3 regions of the Psychrobacillus psychrodurans genome follow, and region 2 is predicted to be linked to each of the others. Evidence: riboswitches for the same ligand, from Rfam matches in the RefSeq annotation. Region 2 holds a riboswitch; each other region holds the start of a gene.
What was found. A riboswitch is a leader RNA that binds a small molecule or an ion and turns the genes downstream of it on or off. The one in region 2 is predicted to bind thiamine pyrophosphate.
Positions count from the first base shown of each region.

Region 1: another riboswitch for thiamine pyrophosphate. It lies ahead of thiT (energy-coupled thiamine transporter ThiT); the one in region 2 lies ahead of ACQCPR_RS01440 (YkoF family thiamine/hydroxymethylpyrimidine-binding protein).
Region 3: another riboswitch for thiamine pyrophosphate. It lies ahead of tenA (thiaminase II); the one in region 2 lies ahead of ACQCPR_RS01440 (YkoF family thiamine/hydroxymethylpyrimidine-binding protein).

Region 1 is NZ_CP189791.1:3,128,724-3,130,992, reverse strand. It holds gene ACQCPR_RS15490 (M20 family metallopeptidase) at 1-894, opposite strand, end outside; TPP riboswitch at 1,001-1,092, shown strand; gene thiT (energy-coupled thiamine transporter ThiT) at 1,157-1,738, shown strand; gene map (type I methionyl aminopeptidase) at 1,786-2,269, shown strand, end outside.
Region 2 is NZ_CP189791.1:278,476-280,744, reverse strand. It holds gene ACQCPR_RS01445 (D-glycerate dehydrogenase) at 1-363, opposite strand, end outside; TPP riboswitch at 674-781, shown strand; gene ACQCPR_RS01440 (YkoF family thiamine/hydroxymethylpyrimidine-binding protein) at 861-1,442, shown strand; gene ACQCPR_RS01435 (ECF transporter S component) at 1,444-2,025, shown strand; gene ACQCPR_RS01430 (ABC transporter ATP-binding protein) at 2,018-2,269, shown strand, end outside.
Region 3 is NZ_CP189791.1:3,946,992-3,949,260, reverse strand. It holds gene ACQCPR_RS19655 (isocitrate lyase/PEP mutase family protein) at 1-455, shown strand, start outside; gene ACQCPR_RS19650 (DUF1540 domain-containing protein) at 624-845, shown strand; TPP riboswitch at 1,077-1,179, shown strand; gene tenA (thiaminase II) at 1,267-1,950, shown strand; gene thiM (hydroxyethylthiazole kinase) at 1,878-2,269, shown strand, end outside.

The DNA.
Region 1 (2,269 bases), 1.2 Mb from region 2:
AGCAGGTTTTCCGATGAACTGTGAAGTAACATGTGCAATACGTTCGATAAAAGGATTAATGGCTTCCGTTGTTACTGCAGGTGCAGTCGCTTGAATCTTAAATTCACTTTTAGGGAATTTCTCTGCCAACTTTTTAATCTCTGAAGTAATACTCTGCATATTCTGGCCAGGAACAAAGCGAAGATCATAGCTTATTATACATTCATCGGGAACAACGTTATAGCGATCACCTGCTTGTATTTTCGCCAAGTTTAAGGAAGGATAATCATAGAACTCATTGCTTGCAGTTAAAAAAGAGAGAGTGCGTAGCTGTTGGTCAAACAGAAAAGCTTGCTCAATTGCATTTTTTCCTTCCCATGGACGGCTACCATGACTAGGTTTACCTTTCAGTATTACATCAAACTGAATAATTCCTTTTGCCTGTAAACCAATTTGGAGGTGGGTAGGCTCGCCGCATATAACAAAGTCACCAGTATATCCTTGATCAACTAAAAACTTGGTAGTTTTACCGTCGGTTTCCTCATCCGTTACAATATGAAGCTGAATTTTTTTAGTAAGACTTTTAGATTCTTTAGAAAGCTCGTAAAAAGCTTGCATCATCGCAGCAACTCCTGCTTTCATATCAGCAGTTCCTCGACCATATAAAAGATCACCTTCTATAAATGGCTCGAATTGCTCTGGGTTACCTGGAACAACATCTACATGCCCATTCCAAATCATACATTCATCACCAATTCCTATTTCTGCTACTAGCATCAACTTTCCCTCATGCTGTAAGACAGTTGTATGAATCCCACGTTCTTCTAGCCAACTTTCACAGAATAATAAAGCATTATTTGCACTTTCGATTGTGTCACTTTTGATACGTACCAGATCTTTTAGTAATGTAAGCATGTGAACATCCCCTTTTGCATATATTTATTTCATTAGTATAACAAATGAAACAAATAAGGTTGCATTAGGCATTTTATTCAGATACAATGAATTCGAACTAAATAATTCAAACCACAAGGGGCGCCACAATAGTGGCTGAGATAGTACCCTTTGAACCTGTAAGTTAGTGCTTGCGTAGGGATGTGGATGGAAACTGACAATCGCGCGATGTCTGGGTCTATCCCGGGGGTCGTTTTTTTGTGGTCAAAAAAAGGGGATTGTCATGAAAAATCAACGTGTATTAATATTAATGGAAATCGCTATTTTTGCGGCGTTAGGATATGTTTTAGATATGATTGGCTTTGGAATGCCACAGGGCGGCTCCGTAACATTCGTTCTTGTACCTGTTATTTTAATGGCCTTTCGTCGTGGTATAGTTGCAGGTCTTGCTACTGGATTTTTAATAGGTGTGCTACAAGTGGTAACAGGGCGATTTTATGCAGCGCCATTATCATTTGAAATAGTTATTGCACAGGTTGCAATTGATTATTTCATCGCCTTTATGGTTGCAGGGTTCGCTGGGTTTTTAAGACCTGCATTTTTACAGGCATTTGAACAAAAAGATAAAGTGAAAATGATTACAGCGGTTGTCTTAGGAGCATTAATAGCTGCTTTTCTTCGTTATTTAGCACATGTGACTTCAGGTATTCTATTCTTTGGTGAATTTGCTGGCGATCAAAACGTCATTTTGTATTCATTAATCTATAATTCTACTTATATGATTCCTGTATTTTTAATTGCTGCTTTCATTTGTTCCATTTTATTTGTTAAAGCTCCGCGCCTTGCACTGCCGAATTCTCACTAAATATGATATGATTAGAGTACATTTAGTGAAGAAGGGATCTTGTTAAGATGATTGTACAAACTGACGAAGAGTTAGTGGCATTAAAAAAAATAGGGCGTATTGTTGCAGAAGTAAGAGATGTGATGAGGGCTGCAACTAAACCTGGTATTACAACGAAAGAACTGGATGAGATTGGCGGAAAGTTATTTACAGAGCATGGTGCGATTTCTGGACCAATGGGTGAATATGATTTTCCAGGATATACTTGTATCTCCGTCAACGAAGAAGTTGCTCATGGTATCCCGGGTTCTCGCGTAATTCAAGAAGGCGATATTGTGAATATTGATGTGTCTGGATCTTGTGATGGATATTTTGCAGATACAGGTATTTCTTTTGTTGTTGGTGAGGGATATGAAGAAAAAGAAAAATTATGTGCAGTGGCAGAGAGTGCATTTGAACGGGCTATGTTGAAGGTGAAAGCAGGCTCTCGTTTAAACCAAATCGGAAAAGCGGTTGCTAGAGAAGCTAAAGATAATGGCTTGCATGTTATTA
Region 2 (2,269 bases):
TTCTGTTATTCTTCGAGCTGTCGCTAACAATAAAGCAAATGTTAAGTCTGCTGTTGTCTCTGTTAATACACCCGGCGTATTAGTTACGATAATACCCTGTTCTTTTGCAGCTTCCACATCTATATTGTTATAGCCAACAGCAAAATTACTAATTACTTTTAAATTTGACAGACTTTCAATTAGTGCACGATCGATATTATCAGATAGCATCGTCCATAAAGCATGTGCACCTTTAGCATTTATTTTTATTTCTTCATATGTCATCGCAATACTTTCGCTATGCCACATATGTACATCAAATTTCGCCCTTAAAGGCTCGACGATTTCTTCAGGTAGTTTACGTGTAATGTATATTTTGTCCATAACTTCTTCCCCCTTTGTTGTATTAACCAAATCATGGACGAAAGTACGAAATTTTGCAAACATATTTACATCTTTTAATAGCTACGTTATACTTTGGGCACATAAGAAAAGTGCGAGCACCTATGTTAGCTTCAACAATGTTCTTTTGCGATAAGCTTTGCGCAGAAGCAGGCTCTGGATAGAAATTCACGTAAAGACGTCCTTATGCCTTTGCTGAAATTCCGAAGCGTCTCAAGCGAGCTAGGTGCTGAACTAGATAGATATGCGTAACAGCACATATTTTCTAGTCTTTTAAAAAACTACATACCGTTTTCTGCACTAGGGGTGCCCACTTTGGCTGTGATGAGAGCTTTTTAGCTCCGATCCCTTATTACTCGATCAGGATAATACCTGCGTGAGGAAGTGCGGTGACTTTCCTAATATTTTTGTATTGGATTAGTGACTGCATCTTCACGGATGTGGCCTTTTTTTATGAAAAAATTTAGGAGGTTTTACAAATGGAATGTGGATTAAGCCCAATTATCGGATTTCGTTTTTCGTTACATCCGATGAACAATGATTTTATTAAGGTAATTAAAGAAGCTTTGAAGGAGACGGATACGTCGAATGTGTGGATGCATACGGATGATGTGTCGACAGTCATTCGCGGGAAACAAGTGCACGTGTTTAATGTAGCAAAAGCTCTAACTTTACATGCAGCTAAAACAGGTGTACATGTTGCTTTATCTGGCACTTTCTCTGCTGGTTGCCCAGGTGACTCTGCTGGAGATGCCTATCTAGATAAGGGCGATATAATCGCCAACACAGATATTACAAAACAATATGTTTCCTCTCAATTTGCGCTATATCCGATGAATAATCCCAATTACATGGACGTTATTTATCGTGAAGTAGATCGTGCTAAAGAACAAGGTGTATTCAATGAATCGATGCACTATGCAAGTGGTATTCATGGTGATATACACGATGTGTTTGCGTTTTATGAAGAAGCATTCACGAATGCACGCTCAGAAAAACATAAGCATTTGGTCATGACAGTTTCTATGAGTCTTAATAGCCCTTCTCACGGAGGTCGCTGATATGCTGAAATCATGGAAGTTAAAAGAGATTGTACTAATGTCCTTGTTTGCGGTTGTCTTTGGTATTGTTTATCTATTGTTCTTGCATGTCGGCAATATTTGGGCTGGGTTCATCGGTCCAATTGCGTATGAATGGATTTTTGGAATTTGGTTTATAGTATCAATTATTTGTATGTATATTATCCGCAAACCTGGTGCAGCAGTCGTTTCCGAGACGATTGCAGCTGCGATTGAAGTATTATTAGGTAATGCTGTAGGACCCCGCTTAATACTTTCGGGAGTTATCCAAGGCCTAGGTGCTGAAGCAGTTTTCGCTGCTACACGATATAAACGCTTTGATCTATGGGTTCTGATGCTCGCTGGTGTTGGATCGTCAATCTTTAGTTTTGCTTATGGATACTTTCTAGGTGGATTTACAGTGTTCAGCACGGGTTATGTTGCATTAATGCTTGGAATTCGTATAGTAAGTGGTGCTTTGCTTGCCGGTGTCGGTGGAAAAGCAGTAGCAGATGGTCTACTAGCAACTGGTTCTCTTCGTGGATATGCCATTTCTCGATCGAAAAAAGGTGAAGTTCGTGCATGAAGTTATCGAATTTGAGAAAGTAAGTTTTCGTTATCCTGACGAGGAAAAATGGGTACTGGAGGGTCTTTCGTTTACTGTTTTGCGAGGGGAACGTATAGTCATCACTGGTCCAAGTGGATGTGGAAAAACGACTTTACTGTATTTATGCAATCGATTGTATCCGGATAATTGCGATGGTATTTTGTCTGGTTCAATAAAACTTTTTGGGAAAGAGAGCCTTTCCTTTATTCCCGGGGAAATAAAC
Region 3 (2,269 bases), 340 kb from region 2:
TAGGTATCAATATTGAGGATTCACTAAAAAAACAGAAAGGGTTAAGAGAAATATCTAAACACTGCAACCTATTAGAAAAAATAAGAATCGCGTTAGATACAAATGGTTTTAAAAACTTTTATATCAATGCTAGAACTGACACTTATTTTCAGAGGGAAAATCCTCTATTGGAAACAATTGATCGAGCAAAATCCTATGTAGAAAGTGGAGCTAGTGGAATTTTTGTTCCCGGAATGAAATTAGAAGAAGATATAAGAGAAGTTGCATTGAAAATAAATGCTCCACTTAATGTATTATCTTTACCGGGACTAACGAATTGTAACAAGCTTAAAGAACTAGGAGTTAAAAGATTTAGCTTTGGAAATGCATTATCCGATAAATATATTGCTTTTTTAGAAAAGAATACAGAACAATTAATAGAATGTAAAGATACTACGCATTTATATATTGATTAAACTGCATAATCGGGTAAATTATATCAAGTCGATAAAAGTTAAAGTTGAGGAACCAAAATTTGCAGAAAGAAAACATCTTATATAAATTAAAAACGTTGAATTGGACAAGATAATCTATGAGGAGTACATTTTTGTACTTCTCAATAAATCTCAATGAGGAGGACAGTCATGCCAAATGTAGAAGTGAAATGTACTGTATCAAATTGTATTTTCCATGCAAAAGGAAATGTTTGTGGAGCAGAAAAAATTGAAATAGATATGGATTACCATGCAAACCACAATAATACAGAGTTTGCTTCTGAATTTGATTACCGCACTATTTCTGAGGAAGCAGGTCATTCTGCAGATACGTGCTGTAAAACATTCAAACCTGAAGAAGACCGAAAATAGTGTTATATAATTTAATAATACTAAAATGGGTGCGAACCAATTAGGTTAGATATAGGCAATGCTGGAGTACACATTGAGGGTGAGGGACTAAAGAGAAAATTCTTTAGTCCCTTTTAAGATTTGTAATTCGGAAAAGGTGTACTCTACAAAATTGGTAAACTCGTAAAAATTTTCTGGAATTTTTGAATAATTTTTTCTTTTATGCTATAGTAATTTTGACAAAAGAATATCGCTATCCACTAGGGGAGCCGTTTAACGGCTGAGACAAGCAGAGCTTGGACCCTTTGAACCTGATCTGGATCATACCAGCGGAGGGAAGTGGGCGAACGTATGCTTATTTTTATTTTCTTCTGCTTACTAATCGCCGCTTTCCTTTTCTGGAAAGCGGTGTTTTTATTTGCCAAAAAGGAGATGGAGAAAAATGACATTTTGCAAAGAAGTAAGGAATGAGTGCAATGATTTATGGGAAGCGAGTTTCGACCATCCGTTTGTGAAAGGGATAGAGGAAGGAACATTGCCACTTGATGTGTTCAAGTATTACGTCATGCAAGACGCCTATTATTTAACACATTTTGCAAAAGTTCAGGCAATCGGAGCGGTAAAAGCTACGGATTTGGAGACAACGAAAAGATTTGCATACCATTCTGAACAAACCTGCGCCGCAGAAATGGCTTTGCATGAATCGTTTATGGAATTGCTTAATGTAAAGGAAACGGACTGGGCTACGTTTGAGCCGTCTCCAACTGCATATTCATATGTTTCTCATATGTACCGATCAGCAGAAGGAGATCTTGCAGATGTGTTAGCTACAATTCTCCCATGCTACTGGCTTTATTATGAAATAGGTGAACGATTGAAAGAAGCAACTCCAAAACATCCCATTTATCAAAAATGGATTGCAACATATGGATCTGAATGGTTCAAGGAGCTTGTTAATGAACAGATTATCCGAATGGATCACCTCGCAGAGAATTTACCTGAAAAACGGCGACAAGAATTGAAAGATCGATTTCGTAGGAGCAGCTATTATGAATGGAATTTTTGGGAACAGGCATGGACGATGGAAACTTGGTCAGTAAATGTCTCGAGCAAGGCGGAGGTGTAACTATGCTTGCATCATTACGTACAAAACGGCCAATAGTCCATTGTATTACTAATCACGTCGTTTCAAATTTCCAAGCAAACGGGCTATTAGCACTCGGAGCTTCTCCAATTATGGGAGAAGCATACGAAGAGGTAGAGGAACTTGCCGTGTTAGCTGATGCCTTGTCGCTTAATATAGGGACTTTAAATAAACTTACTTTAAGCAGTATGCTCTTAGCAGGGAAAACTGCAAACAGTAAGGGCATTCCAATCGTTTTGGATCCTGTGGGAGCAGGTGCAACTGCCTTCCGATTATCGGCTATCCGTCAGTTGATAGAAGA